Regions from separate parts of the Pseudomonas sp. P65(2024) genome, predicted to be linked through region 1. Evidence: riboswitches for the same ligand, from Rfam matches in the RefSeq annotation. Region 1 holds a riboswitch; each other region holds the start of a gene.
The links. Region 1 has a riboswitch for cobalamin ahead of AC25MA_RS22915 (CbtB domain-containing protein). Riboswitches for the same ligand answer to the same signal wherever they lie in the genome.

Region 2: linked by a shared signal. The riboswitch ahead of AC25MA_RS06140 (ABC transporter substrate-binding protein) and the one ahead of AC25MA_RS22915 (CbtB domain-containing protein) in region 1 are both predicted to bind cobalamin.
Region 3: linked by a shared signal. The riboswitch ahead of cobO (cob(I)yrinic acid a,c-diamide adenosyltransferase) and the one ahead of AC25MA_RS22915 (CbtB domain-containing protein) in region 1 are both predicted to bind cobalamin.

The regions. Positions count from the first base shown of each region.
Region 1 covers NZ_JBLIYX010000021.1:46,035-50,456, forward strand. Annotated here, with positions in the region: gene AC25MA_RS22890 (response regulator transcription factor) at 1-27, opposite strand, end outside; gene AC25MA_RS22895 (DUF1272 domain-containing protein) at 201-443, opposite strand; gene cobM (precorrin-4 C(11)-methyltransferase) at 508-1,260, opposite strand; gene AC25MA_RS22905 (cobalamin biosynthesis protein) at 1,290-1,691, opposite strand; gene AC25MA_RS22910 (CbtA family protein) at 1,691-2,386, opposite strand; gene AC25MA_RS22915 (CbtB domain-containing protein) at 2,397-2,582, opposite strand; cobalamin riboswitch at 2,685-2,906, opposite strand; cobalamin riboswitch at 2,968-3,167, shown strand; gene cobW (cobalamin biosynthesis protein CobW) at 3,268-4,335, shown strand; gene cobN (cobaltochelatase subunit CobN) at 4,339-4,422, shown strand, end outside.
Region 2 covers NZ_JBLIYX010000003.1:170,274-174,695, forward strand. Annotated here, with positions in the region: gene AC25MA_RS06125 (hypothetical protein) at 1-282, shown strand, start outside; gene AC25MA_RS06130 (ABC transporter ATP-binding protein) at 353-1,138, opposite strand; gene AC25MA_RS06135 (FecCD family ABC transporter permease) at 1,135-2,151, opposite strand; gene AC25MA_RS06140 (ABC transporter substrate-binding protein) at 2,148-3,161, opposite strand; cobalamin riboswitch at 3,276-3,473, opposite strand; gene AC25MA_RS06145 (acetyltransferase domain-containing protein) at 3,501-4,422, opposite strand, start outside.
Region 3 covers NZ_JBLIYX010000010.1:133,371-137,792, reverse strand. Annotated here, with positions in the region: gene hda (DnaA regulatory inactivator Hda) at 1-116, shown strand, start outside; gene AC25MA_RS15535 (C40 family peptidase) at 242-877, shown strand; gene AC25MA_RS15530 (C40 family peptidase) at 1,024-1,557, shown strand; gene AC25MA_RS15525 (hypothetical protein) at 1,611-2,189, opposite strand; cobalamin riboswitch at 2,340-2,558, shown strand; gene cobO (cob(I)yrinic acid a,c-diamide adenosyltransferase) at 2,672-3,283, shown strand; gene AC25MA_RS15515 (cobyrinic acid a,c-diamide synthase CobB) at 3,280-4,422, shown strand, end outside.

The DNA of each region.
Region 1 (4,422 bases):
GTCATCGACCAACAGCACGGATGTCATTCAGGTAGCTCCTGTCAAAGTGCAGCTCGCTTCCAGCCTATGATCAAAGGCGCTGAGCAGCGGACTTGCTGGGCAGCGCGCACCTTACGGATATTCAGGAGCCTTGGTAATAGGCGAGTATAGGTGTGTTGAAAAACCTGCACAAACCTGTAGAAAAGTCCTACAAACGAGGTTCAGGCGCAGGGCGCGTGCGGCTTGTGCACACGCTGTGTCGAGGCGGGATTGTTGTCCAGCACCTTGCCGGCGCGGGAGGGGCGGGCAACCAGCTGGCCGCCGCAGTTCGGGCAGCGGTGGTGGAAGTGCCGGTCGTTGCAGGCTCGGCAGAAGGTGCACTCGAACGAGCAGATCAGCGCATCTGGGCTTTCGGCCGGCAGGTCGGCGTCGCAGCATTCGCAGTTGGGGCGCAATTCGAGCATGGTCTTGGTTTCCTTCCAGTTGGAAAACCCAGTGTGCTACGCCGCGCCCCGGTCGGCAATCGCTTCACGTGCCTGGACGGTAAAGGTGGGCGTGACCAGCGCGGTACAGGGCCGAGTCGGCGAATGGCGCGTCTCCCAGCACATGACCGACCAGGATCAGCGCGGTACGCCGAAAATCCTTGGCGGCAACGCGCTCGCAGATATCGGCCAGCGTGCCCTTGACCCAGTCCTGGTCCGGCCAGGTGGCGCGATGGACCACCGCTATCGGGCAGTCGACGCCATAGTGTGGCAGCAGCTCCTGGACGATGCGGGCCAGGTGGCGCACCCCCAGATGGATGGCCAGGGTACTGCCGTGGCGGGCCAGGTCGGCCAGTTGCTCACCGGCCGGCATTGGCGAACGGTCGCCAAAGCGGGTGAGGATCACGGTCTGCGCCACATCGGGCAAGGTCAGCTCGCAGCCGAGCAGCGCGGCACTGGCGGCGGTGGCGGTGACGCCGGGGACGATCTGGTAGTCGATATCCAGTTCGCGCAAGTGGCGGATCTGTTCGCCGATGGCGCCATAAAGGCTGGGGTCGCCGCTGTGCACGCGCGCCACGTCCTCGCCGTTGGCGTGAGCCTGGCGCATCGCCTCGACGATCTGCTCCAGGTGCAGTTCGGCGCTGTTGATTACCGTGTGCGCCTGGTGACCTTCCAGCACGGCGGCGGGGACCAGGGAGCCGGCATAGACGATCACTGGGCACTGGCGGATCAGGCGCTGGCCCTTGACCGTGATCAGCTCGGGATCGCCGGGGCCGGCGCCGATGAAATAGACCGTCATGGGGGTTCCTTGTATAGAAGAGTGGCGGATTATCCGCCGATGGCCAGGGCCAGGGTAGCGCTGCCGAGGACCTGCCTCGGCACGTGCAGGCGGCCGTTATCGCCGGCCAGGGCCAGTGCGGCGCTTTCGGCGACGCCCCAGCAGCCTGTCTGCGCGTACGCCGTGGGCGAACGCTGGCTGAGCTGCGCTTCGAAAACCAGTAGATGCGCGGCATCGAAACAGATGTACGGCAGCCCTAGGCGCTCGGCCAGTGCCAGCAGGCCGGGCTCGCGGGCCTTGGGCTCGATGCTGGCAATGCCGCGCAGGGCCGAGAGGGGCAGGGCGTTGCGGGTGAGGGTCTGGCGCAGCAATACCGCCAGGGTCTCGACCGGGCAGCCGCGGCGACAGCCAAAGCCGGCGTACAACGCCGGCTGAGCAGGCAGATCGCGCATCAGGCCTGGCTGGAGCGACGGTACAGCCAGGCGCTGAGCAGGCCCAGGGCCAGCCAGAACGCGGCGTTGGTCAGCCAGGAAGCGATCTTGAACTGGGTCTCGAGGGCTTGCGGCGCAAGGCTTTCATGCACGGCCGGCTGTGGCGCGCCGATCAGGTGCGGGATCACCAGCAGAGCGGCACCCAGCGCCTTGAGCAGCCAGTGCCGGGCGAACACCAACAACGCCAGGCCGGCGGCGGTGGCCGCTGCGGTGCCGATCCACCAGGTCTGGCGCTGACCGAGGTCGGCGGCGGCGGTGCCGGGCAGTTCCGGTGGCAGGCCAAGGGTCGGCGCCAGGCAGAACACGGCAAAGCCGGCCAGGCCCCACAGCGCGCCGGTGGCCACGCGGTTCGGTTCACGCAGGCCGTAGAGAGCGACCAGGATCAGGGCGAAACCGACGGCGACCACCAGGTTGCCACCGGTGGTGGACAGCACGCGCTGCCAGCCGTCTTCCGGCGACCAGGCTTCGGCGCTGTGCTCATGCTCGTGGGGCGCGGTGGCGTCGCCGTGCTCATGGTGTTCGGCGACCGGGGCGGCGGACTCGTAGGTTTCCGCCTGGAGAATCAGTGGGGTGACCCAGAAGCTTTGCAGCAGGGTCAGCAGCAGGGCCGCGAGCAGGCCGCTGAAGCCCGCGGTACGGGCGATGCGCGTAATCATGCGGGTTTACTCAGTGGCAAGGGAAGGCGGCGCTGTGGCGGGTATCGTGGGCAGCGTTGTGCACTGCCTCGATGTGCGAGAAACCGGCGAAGTACACCAGGCACAGGCCCAGCAGGCTGGCGCCGACCGCGACGATCAGTCGCTGGCTGAGGCTGACGGGGGTGGCGATACTGTGTTTGGCGCTGGTGATGGGCATGACGCGTTCCTCTGCTGCTTTTGTTGTGGCAACGGACATGCGCGACGACCCCGGGCACGATTGGCCCAGGTGATACGACGACGCCCGCCCACCGCGGGGTGTACTGTGAGCACGTGTCAGGCCGGTCTCCGGGCTGGCGAGGTGGAGCAGGACTCCGTGGGGCGTCACCTTCCCATGCCTTACTGTTGGCACAGTGGTTCGGACGCTTCTCTCGCTTACCGTTGCGGGGGCAGCACCGGCCTTGTCGGCTCCTTAGCAATGGAGGCGCGACGCACCGGTTTCCCGTTTCACCCCCGTCGGGGGCACCTGAACGCAATGCGCTAGCAAATCACGGGGCCGGGCCCGCGTCAATCGCCATGGCGGTTGACCGCCAGGCAGGCACTGCGTAGCCTTGCCGCTGCGAGGTTCTCGGGCGTTGGCCCGAGCTAAGACGGGAACGCGGTACAAGCCGCGGCTGCCCCCGCAACTGTAAGCACTGAAGGGTTCGGCACAGCCACTGCGCAGGCGCGCGGGAAGGCGCCGGCCCACCGGCCAGCGAGCCGCAGCGGTGCGAGCCAGGAGACCTGCCTCGTGACGTTTTCGACTTTCAACCGGGCGGGGTGATCCGGTGGCGAACGCGCCAGGCCGGCAGGGCCGTGGCTGTCGTCCTGCATGCCCGCGCCATTGCTGCCAAGGGCATCGCGACATGAAAACACTGGCCAAGCTTCCCGTCACCATCGTTACCGGCTTCCTCGGCTCGGGCAAGACCACCTTGCTGCGCCATATGCTCGACAACGCCCAGGGCCGCCGCATCGCGGTGATCGTCAACGAATTCGGCGAGCTGGGCATCGACGGCGAGATCCTCAAGCAGTGCAGCATCGGCTGCACCGAGGAAGAGGCCAACGGCCGCGTCTATGAGCTGGCCAACGGTTGTCTGTGCTGCACCGTGCAGGAAGAGTTCTTCCCGGTGATGCGCGAGCTGGTGGCCCGTCGCGGCGACCTCGACCACATCCTTATCGAGACCAGCGGCCTGGCCTTGCCCAAACCGCTGGTACAGGCCTTTCAATGGCCGGAAATCCGCAACGCCTGCACCGTCGACGCGGTGATCACCGTGGTCGACAGCCCGGCCGTGGCCGCCGGCACCTTTGCCGCCTACCCGGAGCAGGTCGATGCCCAACGCAAGCTCGACCCCAACCTCGACCACGAGTCGCCGCTGCACGAGCTGTTCGCCGACCAGCTGGCCAGTGCCGACCTGGTGGTGCTGAACAAGGCCGACCTGATCGACGCCGAGGGCCTGGCCAAGGTCCGTGCCGAGGTGGCCGAGGAGCTGCCGCCGGCGGTCAAGGTGATCGAGGCCAGCAGTGGCCGTCTGCCGCTGGAAGTGCTGCTGGGCGTGGGCGCCGAGTCCGAGGTGCATATCGATGGTCGCCGTACCCATCACGACTCGCATCACGACGGCGATGACCATGACGACCATGACCACGACGCCTTCGACTCGATCTCCATCGATCTGCCCGAGTCCGACGAGAGCCTGCTGCTCGACGCCCTGACCCAGTTGGTCACCGAGTTCGGCATCCTGCGCGCCAAGGGTTTCGCCGCGATTCCCGGCAAGCCGATGCGTCTGCTGATCCAGGGGGTGGGCACCCGCTTCGACAAGCATTTCGACCGCGCCTGGCGTAGCGATGAACCACGGATCACCCGCCTGGTGCTGATCGGCCAGGCGCTGGACGCCGCACAGCTGGAAGCGCGCCTGCGCCAGGCCCTGGGCGCCTGATCCATGCACCTGCTGCGGACCCAACCCGGCGGCTTCGTGCCGGACGACAGCATCGCCGACCTCGGCCAGACCCCCGCCGACCTGGTG
Region 2 (4,422 bases), on a different contig from region 1:
GAATTCGAGGCCCGCGAGGACGACTGGAGCTTCAGCCACTTCGAGCGCCGCCTGACCCAGGTCAAGCCTGCCGCCAACTACCAGGATGCCAAAGGCATTATCAAGGCTGCCCACCTGGCGAACAACTGGCCGAAAACGGTCCGGCGCTACCTGCTGAGCAACTACCGATTCCACGGCAATGTCAGCAGTGAGCTGACTGAAACCTTCGTGCAGGTGCTGGCGGGCATGACGCCGTTGGAGCTGCAGGCGTGGAGGTTGCCGCCTGCAGGATACATGGGCTGAGATGCAGGCTGTAACCTCTGCTCAGCGCTATGACAAACGATGCTGGGGTCGCGAAGCGGCTCCAGCGCTTTCAGGCGCGAAACCGCAGTACCCGCGCCCCATCATACGGATCGATCAGGTAGTGGGCCTGAACCCCGAATGTCGCCGATATCCGCTCCGGTGTCAGCACCACCTCCGGTATCCCCAAGGCAACCAACCGTCCTTGGTCAAGCACCGCCAACCGGTCACAAGTCAACGCCTGGTTGAGATCATGCAAGGCCACCAGGGTCGTCACCGACAGCGCTTGAACCTGCCGCAGCAGGCTCAGTTGATGCTGGATATCAAGATGATTGGTCGGCTCGTCCAGTAGCAGTACCTGCGGCCGCTGGGCCAGGGCCCGGGCGATGTGCACGCGCTGGCGTTCGCCGCCGGACAGCTCGCCCCACAGGCGCCGACGCAGGTGGCCGGCGTCGGCGTCGGCCAGGGCCTGCTCGACGATGGCACGGTCGTCCGCGCCGAACGGCGCAAGGGCTGACAGCCACGGTGTGCGGCCGAGTGCCACGGCGTCGTAGACGCTGATGGCGTCCAGGGTATCGGCCTGCTGTTCGACCAGCGCCAGGCTTTGCGCAACCCGGCGACGCGGCATGCGCTCCAGCGCCTCGCCCAGCAAACGCACGCTGCCGCTGCTGGGCGTGCGCAGGCCGGCGAGCAGCTTGAGCAGGGTTGACTTGCCCGATCCGTTGGGGCCGACCACACCGAGGGTCTCGCCGGGCATCACGCTCAGGTCGATGTCTTGCAGCACTTCGCGGCCGCCCAGGCGCAGGCCCAGCCCCTCGCAGACAAGCGGGGCGTTGGCGAGGGCGGTCATCACGGTCATGGACGCCCCCGGCGGCTGACCAGGATCAGCGCGAACACTGGCGCGCCGATCAAGGCGGTGACCACGCCCACCGGGATCACCTGGCCGGCGATCAGGGTCCGCGAGAGGATGTCGGCGACAATCAGGAACAACGCACCGCCCAGCGCGCTGGCCGGCAGTAGGCGGCTGTGCCCGGGGCCGAGCAGAAGGCGCAGGGCGTGGGGGATGACCAGGCCGACGAAGCCGATGGCACCGACGATCGAGACCATCACCGCAGTCACCAGCGCCGTGCAACTGATCAGCAACAATTGCGTGCGCCGCACCGGCACGCCCAGCGAGGCCGCCGAATCGGCACCGAAGGTGAAGGCGTCCAGCGCCCGGCGGTGCCACAGGCACACCGCCAGCCCGAGCACGGCCACCGGCAGCGCTAGCCAGACCGACGGCCAGCGCACGCCGCTGAGGTTGCCCAGCAGCCAGAACAGGATGCCCCGGGCCTGTTCGGCGGTGGCCGACTTGGTGATCAGAAAGGCCGTCAGCGCGTTGAACAGTTGCGAGCCGGCGATGCCGGCGAGGATCACCTGCGCATTGTCGTGTCGGCTGCCGCTGGCCCGCGACAGCACCAGTACCAGGGCGAACGCGGCCAGCGCACCGATGAAGGCACCGGCCGACAGCGACAGCACCGCGCCGCCCAGGCCGAACAGCCCCACCGCCACGGCACCGGTCGAGGCGCCTGCCGACAGGCCCAGCAGGTACGGCTCGGCCAGCGGGTTGCGCAGCAGCGCCTGGAGGATCACCCCGCAGGTCGCCAGCCCCGCGCCACAGGCGGCGGCCACCAGGGTGCGCGGGAGGCGGTAGTTCCAGACGATGCCGGCGTCGATGGGGTCGAGCGCATGGCCGGCCTGCCACAGCTGGTTGGCCAGTACCTGCCAGACCACCTCGGCGCTGATCCGCGTCTCGCCGATGGCGATCCCGGCGAGCATGGCCAGGCACAGAGCGAACAGCGCGAAGGCACTGATGGGCAGCAAACGGTTCATGGTTGTGGCGCTTTACCACTGGCAAAGGCGCTGGACAGCACCTCCAGGCCACGGAACAGGCGGATGCCGGCCTGCATGGCGTCGGCGTCGAGGACGATGATCCGGCCTTGCTTGACCGCGTCCATGTTGCGGGTCACCGGGTCGCTGCGCAGGAACTCGAGCTTTGTCTGGTAGTCGTCGGCGGGGTAGCGGCGGCGGTCCATGCGCGCGACGATCAGCCAGGTGGGGTTGGCCCTGGCCAGGGTCTCCCAGCCTACCGCCGGCCATTCTTCGCGGGACTCGACCACGTTGCGCACGCCGAGGGTCTGCAGCATGAAGTCGGCCACGCCCTGGCGACCAGCGACGTAAGGGTCGACCTTCAGGTCGGCGCTGGAGAACCAGAACAGCGCGCTGGTGTGACTCAGGTCCTGGCCGGCCAGGCGTTGCCGGGCCTGGTCCAGCTGGCCCTTGAGCTCGGCATTGAGGTGTTCGCCGCGATCCTGCACGTCGAAGATCTCGGCCAGCTGACTGACGCTCCTGTAGATGGTGTCGATCCTGAACGGCTGCAGGCGGGTACCGTCGGCGCCCACCAGGTTGTCCTTGCCTTCGCAGTCCGAGGGCAGCAGGTAGGTGGGAATGCCCAGCTCCGCGAACTGTTCGCGGGTGCCGACCGCGCCTTGGGCGCCGACCATCCATTCGAACTGCGCGGTCACCAGCTGCGGGCGCTTGCCGACCACCGCCTCGAAGCCCGGCTCGTTGTCAGCCAGGCGCTCGACCTTGTCGTTCTGCGCCTTGAACTCGGGCAGCACGTTGTTGAACCACAGCGAGGTGCCCGCCAGCCGCTCGCCCAGGCCCAGGGCATAGAGCAACTCGGTGCCGGCCTGGCCGATGGTCACCACGCGCTGCGGGGCCTGGGCGAAGGTCTGCGGCAAACCGCAGTTGTCGATGGTCAACGGGTAGCGGGTGGCGTCGGCGTGGGCCAGGCCCGCCAGTGACAGGCCGGCGAGCAGGGTGGCGAGGCGGTACGGCATGGTGGGGCGATCTCCTGTCGGGTGGTGCACGGAATGGCCCACGGACAGGCATCGCCAAGCGTCGCGCGGCAAGCACGCGGCCAGGGGCGGATGACCATCCCGGACACCCCGCCGGTTGGTGAATGCGTGCCGGCAGGTCTCCTGACTGGTGCGTCCTGGCCGGCGCCGGCCTTCCCGGGGCGGCAGACCCAGTGGCATCGATGGCGCAGGCTCGGCACCTACAGTTGCGGGGGCAGTTCCCTTTGGCCCGCCCTCGGCGCGCCCGGGATTCCCTTTTGATTCCGTGTGGAAACCGGCGGGCGGCATGGTAGACCATCGGGCCATCGGGTGAAAACGCTTTTACAGGTACTTGAGCCAGGCGATGTCGCGCCGCCGCGCCTTGAGCCGGGCGAAGCCGCGCACCGGCAGGTACAGGGCGATCGCCAGCAGCACCGCGACCAGCCACACCGCGCCGATGCCGTCGAAGCCGAAATAGCTGCCCTGGTTCAGGCCGAACAGCCCCACGCAGGCCACATACAGCAGCTTGAGCACATATAGGTGCAGCAGGTAGAAGAACATCGGCGCGGCGCCGAACACTGCCAGCGGGCCGATCCAACGGGCGTCTCCCGCACGCTCGAAAGTGCGCAGCAGCAACAGGCCAGCGCCCAGGGTCAAGGCCAGGAACAGCAGCGACGGCGGGTATTTGGTGATGTTGAAGAAGCTCATCAACGTCTGCCAGCCGTTGGCGTAGAAGGTCCACGGCGCCTCGCCGTAGCCATTGAGCAGGCGCAACACGACAAAGCCGAGCAGCAGCATCATGCCGCCCAGCAGCAAGCGCTGCTGGCGCTCGCCGGCATCGCTGCCGCGGCCGAACCAGGGGCCGAGCCCGTAGCCCAGGGCGATCACGCCGATCCATGGCAGCACCGGGTAGGAGGTACGCAGGCGCAAGCCGTCGGGCAGCTCCAGCCAGCTGCGCTCGTGCAGGATCGCCCAGGGTACATGCAGCGCCGAGTGCGGCGCGAAGTGCAGGCCATCGAGCAGGTTGTGGCCGGCGACGATCAGCGCGCCGAGGGCCAGCAGCAGCGGGCGTGGCAGCCACACCAGCAGCGACAGGGCGATCATGCTCAGGCCGATGGCCCAGATCACCTGCAGGTAGATCACGCTCGGCGGCAACTGGAAGGTCCAGGCGAAGTTGACCAGGCTGAGCTCCAGCAGCACCAGGAACAGGCCGCGCTTGAACAGGAACGTCGCTGCATCGCCCCGGCCTTGGTGCTTTTCGCCG
Region 3 (4,422 bases), on a different contig from region 1:
GCGGTACGCGCAGCATGAGCGCGTTGTTCGACCTCCTCGAACGCCTCGACCAGGCCTCCCTGCAGGCCCAGCGCAAGCTGACCATCCCGTTCCTCAAGGAAACCCTCGGCTGGTAGCCCTGAGAACACGGTGCCAGAGCATCAAAACGGAAAAGTCACATCTTTTTCGATAAAATTTGCAAATGGGTCCGATAGAAGGCATAGTTTCCCCCTTCTAAAGGACTACAGACACGGTCGTGCCCATGCTGAAGCGCTTCGCACCCCTCGTGCCACTTGCACTTGTCACCCTTCTTTACGGCTGTGCCTCCACCGGCCCGGTCGCACCCTCGCAGGACCACCGCGTGGCCGCCGAGCAATCGGTCAAGGCCAAGGCTTCCGCCTCTTCCGTATTCACCGAGGAAGAGCTGGCCAGCGAAGACGACCTCGACGCCTTCTCCAGCAACGGCAAGCCATACCAGCTGCCTGTGCTGGCCGACAGCATTCTCGAACGCGGCATGGCCCTGATCGGCACCCGCTACCGCTTCGGCGGCACCTCCGAGAAGTCCGGCTTCGACTGCAGCGGTTTCATCGGCTACCTGTTCCGCGAAGAGGCGGGCATGAACCTGCCGCGCTCGACCCGCGAGATGATCAACGTCGACGCGCCCAAGGTCGCCCGTAACAAGCTCAAGCCCGGCGACCTGCTGTTCTTCAGCACCAACGGCCGTGGCCGCGTGAGCCATGCCGGCATCTACCTGGGTGACAACCAGTTCATCCACTCCAGCAGCCGCCGCAGCGGTGGTGTGCGTATCGACAGCCTGGGCGATCGCTATTGGAGCAAGACCTTCATCGAGGCCAAACGCGCGCTCGCCATGGCGCCGACCACGATCTCGCGCAATTGATTTGATATCAAAATGCTGTAACCTCGCACGGCGGCGTAGCTGAAAAGCTCGCCGCCGTGCGCATTTACAGAAAGCGTCTAATCTAAATTCTCAACTCTTTTTACCTTCGGCCGTGGCCGTCGGATTTTCGACAGGACGTTCGCATCATGGCGATGTTGGCGCGCTTCGCATTCTTTTCCCTGGTGGCCCTGCTTGCGGCCTGCTCCAGCCGTGCACCTGCGCCGGCGCCCACGCCCAAACAGCCGATGGTGTTCAATCAGGCGCCTTCGTCGCCTGCGGCCGACGATGTATTGTTTCGCGCCATCGGCCTGGTGGGCACACCGTATCGCTGGGGTGGCAATACACCGGATGCCGGGTTCGATTGCAGCGGCCTGATCGGCTATGTCTACCGTGATGCGGCGGGTATCAGTCTGCCACGCTCGACTCGCGAGATGATCGTCATGCGCGCGCCAAATGTGGATATCAATTCGCTGCAGTCGGGTGATCTGGTGTTCTTTGCCACCAGCGGCGGGTCGCAGGTCAGCCATGCCGGCATCTACGTCGGTGAAGGGCGCTTCGTGCATGCACCGTCGACGGGCGGCACCGTGCGCCTGGACTACCTGTCCAACAGCTACTGGGCCAAGGCCTACCTCCAGGCCAAACGGGTGCTGCCGCCGGGGCATCTGGCGCAGAATCCCTGATACCTACCGGCGCGGGCAGGGTATGAACTTGGTCCAGTATTGCCTGGCTGGCATCAAGCCTGTTTGAGCAGAAGCGCCACTCCGGGATAGTACTGCCCCAGTTCGTTGTGCAGCTTGCGGTAGGCATACGGGAAGTACCAGGCAAGCGCACAGGCCGTGTGCTTCTGCAGATCGTCCACCAGGTCCTGCAGTTCCTCGGGGCTGGCATGCTGGCCGGCCTTCCACGGTGTGACGAACAGTGCCCCAGCCTTGAGTTGGCTGCCATAGGCGATCGGCTTGGCCAGGGCGGCGGTTTCCTGCAGGGCCGCTGTCAGGTCGAGGCGAGCGATGCGCGGCCAGCGCTGGCCAGCGTGCAGGTACAGCGACTCCTCGGCGCTGCTGATCGACAGGTCGCAGCGCCCGTCGCGCTCGCCCTCGTCGCGCTGTTTCTTGCTCATGTGCCGTTCCAGCGCCACCAACTCACCCTGCCAGGCTGCAGCGGCGAGCAGGCCGACGTTGCTGGCTGTGCCGTGCCAGTAGGGCGCCTCGTTGTCGCCCTGCAACTGGTTGAAGCGGTCGATGCAGTCGACCCAGCGCTCGAGGGCCGGGCGCAGGAACTCCAGGCGCGGGTTGTTGATCATCAGGCCTTGCATGCTGCGCTCTCCTTGTCATTGTGATCCGGGTTGGCCGGGTGATGGCTATGTGATATCACTGCTCTGAGTGTGGCACAAGCTGGTGAATCGGCCATTGATCCAGGCCAGATCGGCCCTCGCTCGATTGACGCTCCCGGTGCAACCCTCTAACCTTCGCGGCGTGCTTCAGGTGCCCCGCGAGCTGCGGTTCGGCAGGGTGAAACTGGGAAGCCGGTGGGCGCCAGTAGGCGCGAGTCCGGCGCTGCCCCCGCAACGGTAGATGAGTCGACGGCTACGCAAGGCCACTGGATGTCCATGTCCGGGAAGGCGCGTAGCCAGGGCCTGCGCCCGCTCATGAGCCCGGAGACCGGCCTGTCACTGCCAAACGGCATCACGGAGGGTGATGCGCGGTGCGATGTGGCCCTTGCCATGCCTCCTGCGCGCTCCTCGTCTGCCTGCCTTTTACCTGTCGCCGCCGCTGCGACAGCCTGCGGAGACCCCTGATGAGCGAATCCATCGAACGCGACGAACGTCACCTGGCGCGCATGCAGCGCAAGAAGGCGATCATCGACGAGCGCATCGCCAATTCCCCCAATGAATGCGGCCTGCTGCTGGTGCTGACCGGCAACGGCAAGGGCAAGAGCAGCTCGGCCTTCGGCATGCTTGCCCGCGCCCTTGGCCATGGCATGCAGTGCGGCGTGGTGCAGTTCATCAAAGGCCGCAACAGCACCGGCGAGGAGCTGTTTTTCCGCCGATTTCCCGAGCAGGTGCGTTATCACGTGATGGGCGAGGGTTTTACCTGGGAAACCCAGGACCGCCAGCGCGACATCGCCGCTGCCGAGGCCGCCTGGGCGGTGTCGCGGCAGTTGCTGCAGGACCCCTCTATCCAGTTCGTCGTGCTCGATGAGCTGAACATCGCCCTCAAGCACGGCTACCTGGACCTCGACCAGGTGCTATCGGATATCCAGGCGCGTCCGCCGATGCAGCATGTGATCGTCACGGGGCGCGCTGCCAAGCCGGAGATGATCGAACTGGCCGACACCGTCACCGAGATGGGCATGCTCAAGCACGCCTTCCAGGCCGGTATCCGCGCGCAGAAGGGCGTTGAACTGTGAGTGAGTCGCGCCAGTGTCCCGCCGTGCTGATCGCGGCCCCGGCCTCGGGCCAGGGCAAGACCACGGTCACTGCCGCCCTGGCCCGCCTGCACCGCAACCTCGGGCGCACGGTGCGGGTGTTCAAGTGCGGGCCTGACTTTCTCGACCCGATGATCCTCGAGCGCGCCAGCGGTGCGCCGGTCTACCAGCTCGACCTGTGGATGATCGGCGCCGAGGAGAGTCGCCGCCTGTTGTGGGAAGCGGCGGGCGAGGCCGACCTGATCCTGATCGAGGGCGTGATGGGCCTGTTCGACGGCACGCCGTCGAGCGCCGACCTGGCGCGCCACTTCGGCGTGCCGGTGTTGGCGGTGATCGACGGCACGGCCATGGCCCAGACCTTTGGTGCCTTGGCTCTAGGCCTGGCGCGCTACCAGCCCGACCTGCCGTTCGCCGGGGTGCTGGCCAACCGGGTCGGCAGCCTGCGTCATGCGCAACTGCTCGAAGGCAGCCTGACCGAAGGCCTGCGCTGGTACGGCGGGTTGTCCCGCGAGCGCGGCATCGAGCTGCCCAGCCGTCACCTTGGCCTGGTCCAGGCCAGCGAGTTGAACGACCTGGATGCACGCCTGGATGCCGCCGCCGAAGCCCTGGGCGCCAGTTGCGATGCCGCGCTGCCGCCACCGGTCCGTTTTGCCGAGCCTGAGCCTGTGAATGTGACTGCGTCGCTGGCCGGGGCGCGCATCGGTGTGGCCCGTGATGAGGCCTTCGCCTTCACCTATGGCGCCAATCTTGACCTGCTGCGTGGCCTCGGTGCGCACCTGGAATTCTTCTCGCCGGTGCATGACCGCGAGCTACCCGTGGTGGACAGTCTCTACCTGCCCGGCGGCTACCCCGAACTGCATCACCAGGCGCTGGCCGCCAACGCGCCGATGCTGGAAGCGATCCGCGCCCATCATGCCGCCGGCAAGCCGTTGCTGGCCGAGTGCGGCGGCATGCTCTACCTGCTCGACGCGCTGACCGACGTGGCGGGCGAGCGCGCCACGCTGCTGGGCTTGCTGCCGGGCGAGGCGACCATGCAGAAGCGCCTGGCGGCCCTGGCCCTGCAGGCGGTCGAACTACCCGAAGGCACCCTGCGAGGCCACACCTACCACCACTCGCTGACC